DNA from 3 places in the Paenarthrobacter sp. C1 genome. Region 3 is predicted to be linked to each of the others. Evidence: riboswitches for the same ligand, from Rfam matches in the RefSeq annotation. Region 3 holds a riboswitch; each other region holds the start of a gene.
The links. A riboswitch is a leader RNA that binds a small molecule or an ion and turns the genes downstream of it on or off. The one in region 3 is predicted to bind S-adenosylmethionine.
Positions count from the first base shown of each region.

Region 1: another riboswitch for S-adenosylmethionine. It lies ahead of ACNAOU_RS05190 (hypothetical protein); the one in region 3 lies ahead of ACNAOU_RS19505 (DUF1737 domain-containing protein).
Region 2: another riboswitch for S-adenosylmethionine. It lies ahead of ACNAOU_RS14570 (aminotransferase class V-fold PLP-dependent enzyme); the one in region 3 lies ahead of ACNAOU_RS19505 (DUF1737 domain-containing protein).

Region 1 is NZ_CP186052.1:1,071,893-1,077,486, reverse strand. It holds gene ACNAOU_RS05200 (helix-turn-helix domain-containing protein) at 1-54, opposite strand, end outside; gene ACNAOU_RS05195 (sodium:solute symporter) at 335-1,870, shown strand; SAM riboswitch class IV at 1,981-2,100, shown strand; gene ACNAOU_RS05190 (hypothetical protein) at 2,117-2,416, shown strand; gene ACNAOU_RS05185 (hypothetical protein) at 2,413-2,604, opposite strand; gene ACNAOU_RS05180 (VIT1/CCC1 transporter family protein) at 2,843-4,006, shown strand; gene ACNAOU_RS05175 (matrixin family metalloprotease) at 4,093-4,986, shown strand; gene ACNAOU_RS05170 (peptidase M10) at 5,107-5,594, shown strand, end outside.
Region 2 is NZ_CP186052.1:3,105,039-3,110,632, reverse strand. It holds gene ACNAOU_RS14575 (class I SAM-dependent methyltransferase) at 1-682, opposite strand, end outside; gene ACNAOU_RS14570 (aminotransferase class V-fold PLP-dependent enzyme) at 730-2,136, opposite strand; SAM riboswitch class IV at 2,169-2,282, opposite strand; gene hisN (histidinol-phosphatase) at 2,453-3,277, opposite strand; gene rsgA (ribosome small subunit-dependent GTPase A) at 3,349-4,464, opposite strand; gene aroA (3-phosphoshikimate 1-carboxyvinyltransferase) at 4,467-5,594, opposite strand, start outside.
Region 3 is NZ_CP186052.1:4,169,469-4,175,062, forward strand. It holds gene ACNAOU_RS19495 (aromatic amino acid ammonia-lyase) at 1-1,476, opposite strand, end outside; gene ACNAOU_RS19500 (NtaA/DmoA family FMN-dependent monooxygenase) at 1,476-2,804, opposite strand; SAM riboswitch class IV at 2,960-3,071, shown strand; gene ACNAOU_RS19505 (DUF1737 domain-containing protein) at 3,085-3,348, shown strand; gene ACNAOU_RS19510 (rhodanese-like domain-containing protein) at 3,345-3,755, shown strand; gene ACNAOU_RS19515 (O-succinylhomoserine sulfhydrylase) at 3,756-4,964, shown strand; gene ACNAOU_RS19520 (hypothetical protein) at 4,975-5,592, shown strand; gene ACNAOU_RS19525 (glutamate--cysteine ligase 2) at 5,589-5,594, opposite strand, start outside.

The sequences.
Region 1 (5,594 bases), 1.6 Mb from region 3:
TCTGGAACCGATGGCAACGGGAACATTGCTCGGTTCAACGGGTAGAGCCTTCATTCACGAACCTTTCAGGCCTGTCATGTGGCCCTGTCATTGGAGCAATAGTAGCCGGGAGGCACGCCAACAGGGCCACTGCGGGCGTAACCAAGTCCAAAGGATCTTGACTGTTACTCCGATCACAACATATCCTCATAGGCAACAAGTGTTGTCTGTGAGGCACACAACACATCCCCAAGCTCCAAACCCAAATCTCCAATCATCCGCACAGAGACTTCGACGCATCGCAGGAGTATCGTCGAAAACCCCAACCTCCGTGCATCAGCTCCAAGGACCGTTCATGGAATCTTCGGCTATTAATATCGCAATCGTGGTGGTGTACCTGCTCGCCATGCTGGCCTTCGGCTGGTGGGGCAAGTCCCGCACAAAGAACAACAGCGACTTCCTGGTGGCCGGCCGCCGCCTGGGACCCTTCCTCTACACAGGCACCATGGCCGCCGTGGTCCTCGGTGGCGCATCCACCGTGGGCGGCGTGGGCCTCGGCTACAAGTTCGGCATCTCCGGCATGTGGCTCGTGGTGGCCATCGGCTCCGGCGTGCTGCTCCTTAGCCTCCTGTTCGCCGGCACCATCCAGCGGTTGAAGATCTACACGGTCTCCCAAATGCTGAGCCTGCGATACGGCAGCAAAGCCACCCAGACATCCGGAATCGTGATGTTGGCCTACACCCTCATGCTCTGCGCCACGTCCACCGGCGCCTACGCCACCATCTTCGTGGTGCTCTTCGACTGGGAACGCTGGTTGGCAATCGCCGTCGGCGGCGCCATCGTGCTGGTCTACTCCACCATCGGCGGCATGTGGTCCATCACCTTGGCAGACCAGGTGCAGTTCCTCATCAAGACCGTAGGCATTTTCTTCCTGATGCTGCCGTTCGTCCTGAACGCAGCCGGCGGAATGGACGGCATCCGTGAGCGCCTTGACGCCAGCTTCTTCCAGATCGACGGCATCGGCGTCCAGACCATCATCACTTACTTCGTGGTCTACACCCTCGGCCTCCTGATCGGCCAGGACATCTGGCAGCGCGTCTTCACCGCCAAGACCGCCACCGTTGCACGCTGGGGCGGAGCTACCGCCGGTGTTTACTGCATCCTCTACGGCATCGCCGGCGCACTGATCGGCCTGGCTGCCCGCGTCGCCCTCCCGGACATCGATGTCGCCAACCTCGGCAAGGACGTTGTCTACGCAGAGGTGGCAACCCACATCCTGCCCGTCGGCATCGGCGGACTGGTGATGGCCGCGGCTGTGGCTGCGATGATGTCCACCGCTTCGGGCGCCCTGATCGCCGCCGCTACGGTGGCCCGCGCAGACGTTGTCCCGTTCGTGGCCAGCTGGTTCGGCAAGACGATCAACACCGACGACACGGAAAACCCCGAGCACGACGTCAAGGCTAACCGCTACTGGGTCCTGGGCCTGGGCATCGTTGCCGTCCTGATTTCCATGGCAGCGCAGGACGTCGTTGTTGCCCTGACCATCGCCTACGACATCCTGGTGGGCGGACTCCTGGTCGCCATTCTCGGCGGCCTGGTCTGGAAGCGCGGAACGGGCATCGCGGCTGCATGGTCCATGGCAGTCGGCTCAGTTCTGACACTGGCCCTGCTCATCATGTACGCGGTTGGTGTCATCCCGAGCGAAGACGGCGTCTACGCCAACGAGCCCATCTACTGGGGCCTCGGTGCTTCCCTGGTGGTTTACGTCGTGGTCTCCCTGCTGACTCCGCCCACGGACGCAGCCGTCCGCGAGGCCTGGGACAAGCGCGTAGCCGGCGCCATCTCCGAGGAACTGCCGCCGGAAGTCCACCCGGTGGGCAGCAGCAAGTAACCAGGCAATACCCGACGGCGGTGCCGCCCCCTTCACGGGGGCAGCACCGCCGTCGTTTTGTCCCCGGCAATAGGGCCTTCACAACCTCAGGTGCGGTACTGTTGTCCCAGCTTCAAGAGATGTGGCGCCAAGCTCCGACTGGCCATGCACCAACCCCATGTTCACGGGTGGTTCGGATGAGGAAGCGGCCCGTCCCGGACCTGAGACAACCGAGCGGGCAAGAGCACTCTCCACAGGAGCAGCACCTTGCCGTATCAGAGCGATGCCAGCCACGCCCACAACACCACCGGCCAAACCGAAGCCCGGAACGTCACGGTGATTCCCGCCGTCGACCTTTACCTGGGCACGGTCACCATAGTGGCCAGGAACGAAACCCTGTTCTTCCGGCATCCCCATCCGCAGCAGATCGCCAAAGCGCTGGCCCAGGCCGTCCGGCCCTCAACGTGGTGCGAGGCGTCCCGGACCCTGACGGTTACTGTGGCCGCGACAGGAAAACGGGATGGCCAGCCGCGCCTGTTCGCCCTCGGCAGCCGGGACGAGGACTAGATTTCCTCTTCCTCCCCACGGAATTCCTCGGTCTCATCGATCGGCACCACCCGTTCATCGTCCTCGGGGGCGTCCACTTCCTCAACCCAGGGCTCGTCCACTTCCTGGTCTTCGGCGTAGTCGTAGGCCGGGTCCGACTCGATGGTGGTGCGTTCCGGGTACTTGGCGTGTGATTCGGTGGTGTCCATGGTGCAACCTCCGTCCCGTGGGCCTGTAAGAGCCCGCTAACCGAGTGCGGGGAGGCTCCCCGCCCCTGTCCTTCCATCTGAGCACCGGCCAAAGCGAGGGTCAAGCAGAGCCGGAAATTACGGTGCACCGAACATTCCAGCTAAGGAATACCAGCCAAAAAACCCTGCAAATAAGCGGTAGTGTGGTGCGTGCAATGGGGCCGCAACTACCCCACCCAGCACAGGAGATAAAGTGCAGATGCACCAGGAATCCCACAGTTCGTCGAGCCCCGCTCCGGACCCCGCCATCGAACCCGCAGCTCTCCACCACACCGCAGACCCGGCAGCACCCACTGCGTCGGACATCAGGCGGTGGCGGCAGTACCTTGCCGATGAACGCGCCGAGGCTGCGGTCTACCGCGAACTCGCCCAGCGCCGCGACGGCGAGGAACGGCAGATCCTGCTGGCTCTGGCCGAAGCCGAAGGGCGGCATGAAGCGCACTGGCTCAAACTCCTGGGTGAGCACGCAGGCATGCCCAAGGCAGCTTCCGCCCGCAGCCAGTTCCTGGGGTTCCTGGCCCGCAACTTCGGTTCGGTCTTCGTCCTGGCCCTGGCGCAACGTGCAGAGGGCCGCTCCCCCTACGGAACCGAGCCGGCCGCCACCCCCGCGATGGTGGCCGATGAACAAATCCACGAGGAAGTAGTCCGGGGCCTGGCGACCCGTGGACGCAACCGGCTCTCGGGTACCTTCCGCGCAGCAGTTTTCGGCGCCAACGACGGTTTGGTGAGCAACCTGTCGCTGGTCATGGGCATGGCCGCGACGGGTGTACCGAGTTCCGTGGTCCTCATGAGCGGCGTTGCAGGGCTCCTGGCCGGCGCATTGTCCATGGGTGCCGGCGAATACGTCTCCGTCCGCTCGCAACGCGAACTGCTCAACGCCACCCTCCCCACCCAGGCCACCCTCACCGCAGCCCCGTCGCTGGACATCGACCACAACGAGCTGGTCCTCGTGTACCTGGCACGCGGCATGACCCGCGAAGCCGCCGAGCACCGGGCAGCCGAGCGCATGGGATTGTTCAGCTGCGACTGCGATCCCAGCCTCTCCCTGCAGCCCGAGAAACCGGTGGCCGATGAGCATGAATCGGTGGGTTCGGCGTGGGGCGCGGCGCTGTCCAGTTTCTGCTTCTTCGCCTCGGGAGCCATCGTTCCGATCCTGCCCTTCCTTTTCGGGATGACGGGTATGGCCGCGCTCCTGGTGGCCGGAGTCCTGGTGGGCATCGCGCTGCTGGCGACAGGCGCCGTCGTGGGTTTGCTGTCCGGTACGTCGCCGCTCAGCCGCGGCCTGCGGCAGCTGGCCATCGGGCTGGGAGCAGCTGCTGCCACCTACGGTCTCGGTTTGCTGTTCGGCGCGGCGATCGTCTGAGTTTGGACTGCTCCCCCGGCAGACCGTAATGTTGGTTCGTCCTCCGCGCTGCCCCGCGTGACCAAGGGCCTGAGGAATGGAGAACCGTGGACTGGGAGCGGGAAGCTACGCACGTGCCGAAGCACCGGCGATCGGGAACAACCCAGCGCGTTCTGCTCGGCCTGCTGATGGCATTCATTGCGGCAACGGTCGCTGTGCTGGTGTCCTGGTTCCTGAATGGCGACCCCCGCATCACGGCACTGTTCCCGGGCGTCAGCGTCCCGGGCGGCCCGCAAACCGGGAAGATACAGCCCACCTCGGCCCGCATTCCGGACGCACCACCGCCGGGACTTGAGGAAGCGGACGCCCCGCTGGCCTCGCCGACGGCACCGGGCACCACCAATGATTCGTACAAGTTCCTGGCCATGAACGACGACGGCACCCCGGTGGGCTATTCCCCTTGCCGGCCGCTGCACTACGTGGTGAACAACGCCTCCGCTCCCGAAGGAACCGACCCCCTCCTGGCGACGGCCATTGCCAATATCTCTGCAGCCTCGGGCATCCAGTTCGTCAACGACGGAACAACCGACGAACAACCCGCGGACCGGCGCGAGCCCTACCAACCCAATCGCTACGGCGACCGGTGGGCTCCCCTGCTGATCTCGTGGACCACACCAGAAGTGGCGCCGGCCCTTGAAGGGAAGGTCATCGGCACGGGCGGCAGCACCATGTATTCGCTGGACAAGGGCCCCAAAAGCTACATCACCGGAAGCCTCGAGCTGGACACACCCCAGATCGCGGAACTTCTGGCCGATCCCGGCGGCGCGGACTACGTCCTTGCCGTCATGCAGCACGAGCTGGGACACGTGATGGGACTGGACCATGTGAACGATCCGATCCAGCTCATGTACCCGGAAATCGGGGCACCGGACGGTCTGGCCGCCGGTGACCTGAACGGCCTCCATCTCCTGGCATCAGCCCCCTGCCGCAAGGACATCTAGCAGCGTTCAGGCGTTGGGTACAAAGGCCATGGACTCACGGGGACGCTGGACTTATGCTGGCGAATACGGCCGACGGCGGCGCCCCACCGCCCGTCCGCGGCCTCCACGTCAGGGGGTTCCATGGAACCTTATGGGTCGTCCAAGTGGCCGGACCCGGATCCTCCCCGGCCCCATTACCTTCCGCCTTCGGGTCCGCACGAGCCGCCTGAGCCCCGCCCGCCGATCAAGCACAGCAGCGTCGCCGCCATCCTGTTCCTGCTGGGCATTCTGGGACTCGTGTGCGCCGGAGCCTATTTCGGCGGAGAGCTGCAGCAATTCCTCTACGGATCATCGGAAAGCCAGAGCCAGCCGCCACGTCCCGGGCTGGCACCCTTCGGACAACGGGACGATCCCCTGCCCGGACGTGAAGAAGCCGACGCGCCCCTCGGCACGCCGCCCCCGCTGGTCCAAGCCAGCAGCTCGTACAAGTTCCTGGCAGTCAAAGAAGACGGCACGCCCTTGGCGTACTCGCCCTGCAGGCCCATCCACTACGTGGTGAATTCGGACCTCGCACCGGCTTCCTGGCAGGTTCTTGTAGAGAAGGCTGTCCATGAAACCGGGAGAGCTAC
Region 2 (5,594 bases), 1.1 Mb from region 3:
CTTCGTTGGCGCGCAGGTAGTAACTGCGCGACTTGGTCAACTCCATGATGTCCTCGGGCGAGATCGGGTCCTCCCACCTGGTGAGGTGGCGTTCCAGTCCGTGAAACTCCGGGCCGATAACCGGCCGGAATCCCGGCTTGTGGACGTCGCCTGCATGCATGATGCGCGAGAGCCTATGGACCCAGGGAATTGAGGTGTCCAACTGGTTCCAGATCAGCCCCAGAACCCCCGCGGGGCGCAGGATACGGGCGATCTCCGTGCTCGCGGCAAGGGGCTCGCACCAGTGCCAGGCCTGGGCAACGCTGACGACGTCGAATGCTGAGTCCGCCAGTCCGGTTGCCTCGGCCGTCCCCTCCGTCGCGTGAACATCGGGGTAGGTCTTTCGCAGTTGCGCCAACATATCGGTGGAAGGGTCGACGGCGGCCACCTCAAGTCCGCGTCCGGCCAGGAGTGCCGTGAACTTGCCCGTTCCTGCGCCGAGGTCCGCAGCTGTCGACGCCCCTTCGGGCAGGAGCCAATCAACGGAGTCCACAGGATAGCCCGGCCGCACGCGATCGTAGTGCTCTCCGCCATCCTGGAAGCTTTGGCCAAGTTCATGGCGCCGGGAGGCATGGAGCTTGGGTCCGCGGGGACCGGCGGGACCGGGAGTGACTGGAGCGCCGTTCGCTGAGCGCAGGGACACGCAAACTCCTTCACAGGGCCGTTAGAGGTACCCTACGAATTTACCCTCTAGTCGACCGTGCAGGGAGCGGCACCGGCTGTGCCCGGGGTGTTGGGCGCCCACTCGGGGTAGCTGCGGTGGTCGTTGGCCGGTACCCAGCGGCCCTCGTCCACCACATAGTCCCAGCCCAGGCCGTTGCGCTTGAGTTCCTCGATGCCTGCCAGTAGCCTGGTGGCGTCCTCCAACCGGGAGCCGACGCCGAAGCTTGCGCGCAGGGAACCCGAAGGCAGTCCCAGCCGCTTGAGCAACGGATGCGCGCAGAAACGTCCGTCGCGGAGGCCCACTCCGTGTTCGGCCGCCAGATATGCGGCGACCAGTCCGGCGTCGAATCCTTCTACGGAGAAGTTGACCACGCCGATGGTGTCCTCGGAATCGCTGAAGATCCGGTGGACTGTAACGCCGTCGATGGCTTCCAGGCCCTCAACCAGGTAGCTGCGGATGCCCGCTTCGTGTGCGTGCCAGGCGTCCTGGTCGAGGCCGGCGAGCACCTGAGTGGCGCGGGCGAGCGTCGCGGCGCCCAGGACGTTGGGGGAACCGCCCTCGTGCCTCGCCGGACCCGTGGCCCAGCTGACCGAGTCCAAGCGCGCTTCGCGGACAGCGCCACCACCTGCCAGGTGCGGGATCCCGGCGTCGAGCCAGTCCGGGCGGCCCACTACCACTCCTGCGCCGAACGGCGCATAGAGCTTGTGTCCTGAGAAGACGATGTAGTCGACGTCAGCCTCTGCGATGTTGACGCGGCGGTGCGGAGCGAGCTGGGCTGCATCCACCACGATCCTCGCGCCGTACTCGTGGGCCAGCGCGGCAAGCCGGGCGATCGGCAGGATCTCTCCGGTGACGTTCGAGGCGCCCGTGACGGCGAGCAGGCTGACGCCGCCCAGGGCCAGTTCGGCTTCGATCTTGTCCAGTGTTCCGGCCAGGGTCGGCGCCGCAACCACGCTGCGGTGCGGCACGCCCTGCCACGGGAGCAGGTTTGCGTGGTGCTCAATGTCCAAGTACAGGACCTCGCCGGCAAACTCGCCGTCGACCTGCGGGAGGCAGCCGGCCAGCAGGTTCAAGGAGTCCGTGGTGTTCCGGGTAAAGATCACCGAATCGTCTGCACGTCCGCCAACGAAGTCACGGACGATGTTCCGGGAATTCTCGTAGACGGAGGTGCTGATCTGCGAGGCGAAGCCTGCCCCGCGGTGAACGCTGGCGTAGTACGGGAGGACCTCGTTGAGGTAGGCGGAAACAATCGTCAGCGCAGGGGCTGACGCGCCGTAGTCGAGGTTGGCATAGCGGACGTGGCCACCTTGGATCAGAGGCGCCTGAAGCTCCGCGCCCGTGACGGCGGCGAGGGGACGCGCAGCTGCCGATTCGAGGGCGGCTTCGTCAACAAAGGAAGGGATGGTGTTTGCGTTGAACGTGACTGTGCTCATGGGACCTCACTCAAGAGGGACCCCCACAGGGGGATCCGCGCTTGCCGCATCCGTTCCGGACCGGCCGGGTCGTCACCCGGGGCACCCCACCGCGAATGGAGGGTTGCCGGCCAGCAAACCGGGGTTTAGCGCTGGCACTCGTGACCTGTAAAAAAGGCTAAGGCACGTCCGGGGGACGATCCAAAGCCGTGGGGTTTTGTTAAGCGCTTTGTTACGCGGAATGCCAAATCCCAGTTTCCGCGAACAAAAAACGGCGGACGCGCACAAAAGCGGGCGTCCGCCGTCGAAAATTCGGCAATCCGGAGTAGTGCCGGCCTCAGGCTTGGGACTGCAGGAGGTCGTCCAGTCCGGGGTTCAGCCGCTTCAGGACTTCCGAATGCAGGATGGAGTTGGTGGCCAGGGCGTTGCCGCCGAACGGTCCGTCTTCGCCTTCCAGGGAAGTGAAGCGCCCGCCTGCCTCCGTCACGATGGGGACGAGCGCCGCCATGTCGTAGAGGTTCAGCTCCGGTTCGCAGGCGATGTCCACCGCGCCCTCGGCCACGAGGCAGTAGGACCAGAAGTCACCGTAGGCACGTGTGCGCCAGACGTCCTCCGTGAGGTCCATGAATTCGTCCAGATTGCCCCGCTCCTTCCAGCCGGACAGGCTGGAGTAGGACATGGAAGCGTCGGCCAGGCGTGAAACGTTGGACACCTTGAGGCGGGTTGCTGAAGCGAGGGACCGACCCATGTAGGCGCCCATATCCTTGGCTGCCCACCAGCGTTTGCCCAACGCCGGAGCGCTGACCACACCAACGACGGGCTCGCCTTCATCGACGAGCGCGATCAGCGTTGCCCATACTGGAACGCCGCGGACAAAGTTCTTTGTTCCGTCGATGGGATCGATGATCCAGCGCCGCGATCCGTGGCCACTGCTGCCGAACTCTTCACCCAGGACTGCATCACGTGGACGCGAGCGCGACAACTGACCGCGGATAGCCTCCTCCGCAGCCTTGTCGGCATCGGTGACAGGGGTGAGGTCCGGCTTGGTTTCGATCTGCAGGTCCAGGGCCTTGAAGCGATCCATGGTTTGGGCGTCGACGGAATCGGCGAGGACATGGGCCAGGCGCAGGTCGTCGTTGTAGGTGGAAGCGGGTTGGGTCATGGCACCAAACTATCCTGAAATACTGGCGGCGGTGGGGACGTTACCGCTGCACCCTCAGTTTTCCAGTGTCATCAAGTAACCGTGCCGAGCTCTTTCGCTTCTTTGGCCTCCAGGCGTGGGTCCGCGCCCAGCAGGCGACGCAGTGACGCCAGGCGCGCCACCCCTGAAGGGCCCGCATGTCCTTCATTGACCCAGGCGTCCAGCCCGCAGTTCACTGCCGTAGCGTCGTGCTTGCATCCCCGCTCGCATGCTTCGGTGCCGGGTTCGAGGTCCGGGAAGGAATGCAGGATCCGGTCCGGATCCACGTGGGCCAAGCCGAAGGAGCGGATACCGGGGGTGTCAATGATCCAGCTGCCCGAGGGGGCATCCGCGAGCTTCAGCGCCAATGCCGAGGACGAAGTGTGCCGGCCACGTCCGGTGACGGCATTCACGCCGCCGGTGGCCCGCTCGGCGCCCGTCAACGCGTTGACCATGGTGGACTTGCCGACACCGGAGTGGCCCAGCATGACGGTCACTTTGCCACCGAGGTGTGCGCGGAGCCGGGAAACAGCATCCCTGTCCAACCGGGCCGACAGCCCATCATCGGATCGGGCATCAATGCCGCCGGCTTCAGAATCGGCTGTCCGGCTGATAATCACCGGGAAATCCAGGCTGACGTAGTTGGCCAGCAGTTCAGTGGGATCCTTCACGTCGGCTTTGGTGATCAGCAGCAGTGGCTCAATACCGGCGTCGTACGCCGCCACAAGGGCACGGTCGATGAACCCGGTCCGCGGTTCGGGATTCGCGGCTGCAACAACCACCACCAGCTGGTCGGCGTTGGCCACGACTACCCGCTCGATCGGATCCGTGTCATCGGCGCTGCGGCGAAGGAGGGTCCGGCGTTCTTCCACCCGGACCAGCCGGGCCAGCGTGTCCGGAGACCCGGAAACGTCGCCTACAAGGGCCACGAAGTCACCGGGCACAACAGGGTTGCGCCGGAGTTCGCGGGCGCGTGCGGCGATGATGATGCGTTCGTTGGGGGAGTCTTCGTCCACGATTGCCCGGTACCGCCCGCGGTCCACCGTGATGATCCGTCCGATCACGGCGTCATCGTAGCTGGGACGGTCCTTGGTCCGGGGTCGTGATCCTTTTTTGTTGGGACGGATCCGGACATCGGATTCGTCCCAGGAACGTGCGTCGCGGCCCATGGTCAGTTGCCGGCCTCATTCGTGCCGGCGGAGTCAAGCATTCGTGCCCACATCTCCGGGAACTCGGGCATCGTCTTGGATGTTGTGGCGATGTCTTCAACCTGGACGCCGTCGACGGCGAGTCCCAGGATGGCGCCGGCAGTGGCCATTCGGTGGTCTGCGTAACTGTGTACCACTCCGCCATGGAGGGAAGCTGGGCGAATTACCAGGCCATCGGCAGTTTCTTCCGCATCGCCACCAAGGCGGTTGATCTCGGCAACCAAGGCAGCGAGGCGGTCTGTTTCGTGTCCGCGGAGGTGGGCGATGCCCGTCAATCGCGAAGGGCCGGTAGCCAGAGCGCAAAGTGCGGCTACAGTCGGCGCGAGCTCGCTGGTTTCGTCGAAATCAGCACCCTTGATCTCATTGCCGCCGGTAACCGTCAGTGTTCCCCCGTCAAGGGTGACGCTTGCGCCCATGGCAGCAAGGATGGTCCGCCAGAGATCGCCCACCTGTGTGGTGCCGGTGGGCCAGTTGGGAATGCGGACGGTGCCGTGCGTTGCCAGGGCGGCGGCCAGGAAGGGGCCGGCGTTGGAGAGATCCTGCTCGATCCGCTGGTCGAAAGCACTGATACTACCGGGCGAAACGCGCCAGTGGTTGGGTACGGAGTCATCGACAGTAACGCCCACGCTCCGAAGCACCTCAACGGTCATGGTGATGTGGTCCAGGCTTGGAACGGGTTTGCCCACGTGCTCCAAGTGCAGGCCTTCGGTGAAGCGGGCGCCTACCAACAGCAACGCCGAGACAAACTGGGAGGAAGCGCTCGCGTCGATGACCAAGTGACCGCCGCGCACCTCGCCGGTGCCTTCCACCGTGAAAGGAAGGGACGACGGCGTCCTGCCGCCTTCGGCTGCGACCGGAACTCCCAGGGCGATCAGTGCCTCGATGATGGTTCCCATGGGACGGTTACGGGCATGGGGATCGCCGTCGAAGACTGTGGCGCCGCTGCGCAGGGCAGCCAGCGGGGGAACGAACCTCATGACGGTACCGGCCAGACCGCAGTCGATGGCTGTCGTTGAGCTCGAAGCAGAGGGGTCCAGGGGAGTGATCTCCAGGTCGGGCCCATAGTCACCGTCACCGGGTACCTCGGTGAC
Region 3 (5,594 bases):
CGACGGCCGGTCCGCCAACACATCAGCAAGCCGGCCCGCCACCAGCCCGGTCCCGTTGCCGAGCGGCTGCGCAGCTTCGGCTTCCAGCAGGAGGTAGGAAGCCGTGGGGGACTCGATGGCCAGGAGCTTCTCCGCGGCCTCAATCGACTTCTCCAGCTGTTGCAAGGCCAGCGGAGCAAGCGTCGAGTGGTCCTCGATGTCGGCTGAGAGCGTTGGCGCGCCGAGGGTCGCCGGAGCCGCCAGGAATTTGAGTTCGGCCAACAGTCCGGCCGCGGAATACCAGAGCAGCCCGGGCAGCTCCTCCTGGATCAAGGCAGACGCCGCACCGGGCGCGGAGGACGCCGCTGCCAGGTGCCTCGCCCGGATGGCCCGCTGCGGTGGATACAGCTTGGCGATCCGCCGCTCGCTGGAGATCCCCACGTGCGCCAATCCCAACCGCAGGCTTTCGAAGGACAACGCCAGCTGCATGGGTTGGAAGTTCCCGCCGGACACCATCGTTCCCGACTCCACATCGACCAACGGGTTGTCTCCCCGGCCGTTCAGCTCCACTTCCAGGGCCGAACGCAACTGCGCCACCAAGAACCGGAACGCCCCGTGGGTCTGCGGTGCAGCCCGGAAGGACAACGCGTCCTGTACCGACACTTCCCTGCGGACATCCTCCAGCCAGCCACCGCTGAGAAGCCGTCGAACAGCTGCGGCCGAGTCCCGCTGGCCGTCAACCGCCTTGGCCCTCTGGATGGCCGGCGAAAAGGGACTGAGGTTTCCGCCGCCGTCGTACCTTGCGATCGCCTCCAGCGACAATGAAAGCGCGACGTCGGCGAGCCGGGCCAGGTGCTGCAGGCGCACCAAGGCGAGGGCTCCCGCGCCCACGGAGTAGGCATTGGCGCTCACCAGGGCCAAGGCCTCTCCGGCAGCAGGTTGCAGGGCTTGCAGGCCGGCGTCCGCGAGGGCTTTGGCGCCGGGCACCAGCATGCCGGAGGCATCGAACGCTTCCCCCTCGCCCAGGGCTACGGCAGCGACGGCGGCCAGCTGGGTCAGGTCGGAGGAACCCACGGACCCTTCGCGCGGGATGGCGGGGTAGACGCCGCGGTTGAGCAGTTCGGCGTAGAACCCTGCGGTCCCGACACGCACTCCGGAGCCGCCCCGGCTGAACCCGACAAGCCGGGCCAGGATCACTGCGCGCGCTGCGGCACGATCCAGATACGGGCCTACGCCGCTGTTGTGATACCTGATGACCTGCACCTGGTAGGCGAGGAGGGACTTCTCCTCCACAGCAGTGTCCCGGCCTGACCCTAGAAGGGTATTCAAACCGTAGATCCGTTGGCCGGAGGCGGCCGCCTCCTCCACGATGTCCCTTCCCCGTCCGATCAAATTCAACGCTTCTTGGTTGAGTTCCACGTGAAATGTCGGATCCGCAGCCGCTTCCGCCACAGCCAACGCGGAAACGGGGCCCGTCCCGATGGTGAAAATGCCCATTAGAAATCCAGCAGGTTTTGGCGGAATCCGCCGTTGCCGTAACTCTTCCTCAACAGGCCGCGGCGGCGGAGTTCCGGGGTCAGCTTGTCCAGCACACCGTGCACGGTCACCGGATCAACGAAGCCGGAGAACAGGAAGCCGTCGCCCCCTACGGCCGCGCCGGTCTCCTCCAGATAATCCGCAATTTCTCCCACCGTGCCGATGATCGAATCCCCGGCACCACCGCTGCGTGCCTGCAGGATTTCACGCAGAGTGGACCCGGGAGGGGCAGCCTTGGCGAAGTGCTCCAAGGTGCCCTGGTTGCTGTTGGTGCTCAACTCCGGAAGCGGGGCATCGAGGTCGAACTTTTTGAAGTCGATCACGGACAGGTAGGAGATGGAGTTGAGCTGGCTGTCGATGTCACGCTGCGTCAATTCCCGGCGCTGCGCCCGCAACTCCTCGGCCTCGGCTGTGGAACCCACCACGGTGGGCTTCAGCACGAAAAGCACCTTCACGTCGTCGGGATTCCGGCCGGCTTTCGCCGCCTCGGCCCGGATCGAATCCCGGTAGGCCTTCATATCGTCAACGCCGCGGGCGAGCGCAATTGCCACATCCGCGTGACCGCCGGCAAACGCTTTGCCCCGCGGAGAGGCGCCCGCTTGGACAAGCACGGGTTCCTCGGGCAACGGTGCCGTGTTCAACGGCCCACGGACCTTGAAGAAGTCCCCGTCGTGGTTGATCGGGTGCACTTTGGTATGGTCCGCAAACACCCCGGCTGAAACGTCCTCAAGTACAGCGTCGGCCTCCCAGCTACGCCAAAGCCGCCTGACGACGTCGACGAATTCCTCCGCTTTTTCGTACCGGAGGTCGTGTTCGATCTGCTGGTCCAAGCCGTAGTTCTGCGCGGCGAGATCGCTGCCCGAGGTGACCACATTCCATCCGAGCTGCCCCTCGGAGAAGTGCTGCAGGGTAGCGAGGAGCCGGGCCGCGGTGAAGGGCGGGTAGAAGGAAGCGCTGACCGTGGGAACGATCCCCAGGTGCTCCGTGGCGGAAAGCAAGTACGGGACCAACGCCAGAGGATCGTGTTTCGGCGCAAAGGAAGCATGGGCCAGCGAAACCTCGGCAGTACCGCCATAGGTGTCCGGGACGGTCAGGGAATCCTCGATGATGAACAGGTCCAGCCCGGACAGCTCGAACGCGCGCACGGCCTCCTGGTACAGGGCCGGTTTCTTCCAGTCGTACCCCAGGCTGTAGCCCGGAGTGCCCCAGCCCTGCACCCCGAAACCGTGCCCCACGAACCAACCAAAATGCAGCATGGGCTTGAGTGTAGAACTGCTCTGTCCGTTCACCGCGACCTGATTTCATACGAAGTTACAGGGGGTCGTACTGCGTCAATTATGCTCCCGGGACGTCTTAATTGGACCCGTACTCCAGTACCGCCCGGTTACGCAACATGACGACGGCCGCCGTGCGGGCCGTCGTCGTGAATGCTACGTTTTTCTTGAGTAATGAGAACCAGCGCAAAGCCCTGACTTGCTGGTCGGCAACCCTCTCTCCGGCGGGGTGCCTCAGGTGACTACTCGGCGTATCGACAACTCGAACTGCAAGCGTGACTGAGGAGCACCAGCAATGCCTGAACCCACTGAAGAAAAACTCTCTTACCGCCTGATAACAGGCCCGGATACCCGCGACTTTTGTGAGCGGATCACCAACGCCCTGACGGATGGGTACGTACTGCACGGCAGCCCCGCAGCCACGTTCAACGGAACCGACGTGATCGTCGCGCAGGCCGTTGTCCTGCCCGCCGCGATTGCCAGCGCCGATGCCGCAGTCGCCAACGCCGTTGATGAACTGGATACCGACGACGAAGAAGCATTCGAGGGCCACGCATGAGCTACGCAGGTGACCTGACCCCGCAGGACGCGTGGGCCAAGCTTGAACAGGGCGCCATCCTGGTGGACGTCCGCACCGAGGGCGAATGGGCCCACATCGGAATCCCCGACACGAAAGCCACCGAGAACGATCCCCTGTTCATCCAGTGGAACCTCGCCGGCGGCATCCCGAACTCCCGCTTCATCGAGGACCTGCAACAACAGGCACCCGAGGACGACGGCGTGGAGCTCGTCTTCATCTGCCGCTCCGGCCAGCGCTCCATCGCCGCCGCCATCGCCGCCACGCAGGCAGGATTCACCGCCTACAACGTCCTTGAAGGCTTTGAGGGCGAACCCGACCGTTACGGCGAACGCACCGTCAATGGTTGGAAGAACCGTGGCCTGCCAACGAATCTGGGGACCGAGTAAGTGACTTTCAATCCTGACGCCGCCGGCTGGAGCCCCGACACCCAGGCCGTTCGCGGTGGACTTGACCGTACCAACTTCCAGGAAACGGCCGAACCCGTCTTCCTGAACTCCGGCTTCGTTTACGAATCCGCCGCCGCGGCAGAACGCGCGTTCACCGGCGAGGACGAACGCTTCGTCTACTCCCGCTACGGCAACCCGTCCGTGGCCACCTTCCAGGAGCGGCTGCGCCTCCTCGAAGGTACCGAGGCTTGCTTCGCGACGGCGTCCGGCATGTCCGCCGTGTTCACCGCACTGGGTGCCCTGCTGGCTGCCGGGGACCGCGTGGTTGCTGCCCGTTCCCTCTTCGGCTCCTGCTTCGTGATCCTCAACGAGATCCTTCCGCGCTGGGGCGTGGAGACGGTGTTTGTGGACGGACCGGACCTTGACCAGTGGCGTGAGGCTCTCTCCGAGCCGACCACCGCCGTCTTCTTCGAGTCACCGTCCAACCCGATGCAGGAAATCGTGGACATCCAAGCCGTCAGCGAACTGGCGCATGCCGCTGGGGCGACTGTCGTCGTCGATAACGTCTTTGCCACTCCCCTGCTGCAGCGCTGTGGCGAGCTGGGCGCCGACGTGATTGTGTACTCAGGCACCAAGCACATCGACGGCCAGGGACGCGTCCTCGGTGGCGCGATCCTGGGCACCAAGGAGTTCATCGATGGACCGGTGAAGCAGCTCATGCGCCACACGGGGCCATCGCTTTCGGCTTTCAACGCCTGGGTGTTGACCAAGGGCCTGGAAACCATCGGGCTCCGAGTCAACCACAGCTCGGCATCGGCCCTGAAGATCGCGGAATGGTTGGAGCAGCAACCCGCCATCAGCTGGGTCAAGTACCCCTTGCTGAAGTCGCACCCGCAGTACGAGCTCGCCGCGAAGCAGATGAAAGCCGGAGGCACAGTGCTCACGTTCGAGCTCTCGCCGTCCGCTGGCCGCTCCGCGAAAGAAGCCGCGTTCGCGCTGCTTGATGGATTGCGTGTCATCGACATCTCCAACAACCTTGGTGACTCCAAGTCGTTGATCACCCACCCTGCCACCACCACCCACCGGGCCATGGGTCCGGAGGGCCGGGCGGCGATCGGGCTGTCCGATGGCGTGGTGCGCTTGTCGGTGGGGCTGGAGGACGTGGACGATCTCATCCTGGATCTGGAGAAGGCCCTCAAACAGGTCTAACCTTGCTGGCATGAGGCATCCATACCGCCGGGCGGGGGCTGTCATCGTTGCGGGATCGGTGGTGTGGTTGGCCGGGATTTCACCGGGATCCCGCGTGTACCTCATGCACGACCCCGCAGAGCGCCTGCGTTTGCTGCTTGCCAGCGAGCGCGGATGGGTGATCGGCCACCACGCGGCCGCTGCAGGAACCGCCGCAGTCCCGGTGGGCTTCATGGCGTTCTCGAAAGCACAACCGGCAGGGACCTCCAAAGCGTGGGCGTCCGCGGCAGCAACAGCGCTGCTCGCGGGCGCACCATTCTTCATCTACAGCTTGTCGCGGCGGGCCTCGGACCTTGAGCGTTTCGCTTATTTTCGGGGATCCAATGCACCGTTCCTCGCCTACTCATGGCTGCATGTGCTGGGCTTGGCTGCCTTGGGCGGCAGCCTGCTGAAGTCCCCCGCCAAACGATGGGCGGGGATGACGGCAGCAGGGATGGCCGTGGTTTCCGGGACCGTCCTGGCGACCACCAAGGACATCCCGCCCCTGGTTTTCTACCTCACCGAAGGAGCCGTCGGAGCGTACCTGATGGCGTGCCCGGAACCCGGGGACATCGGGGATAGCGAGAACATCCGAGACATCGAGGGCTAAGG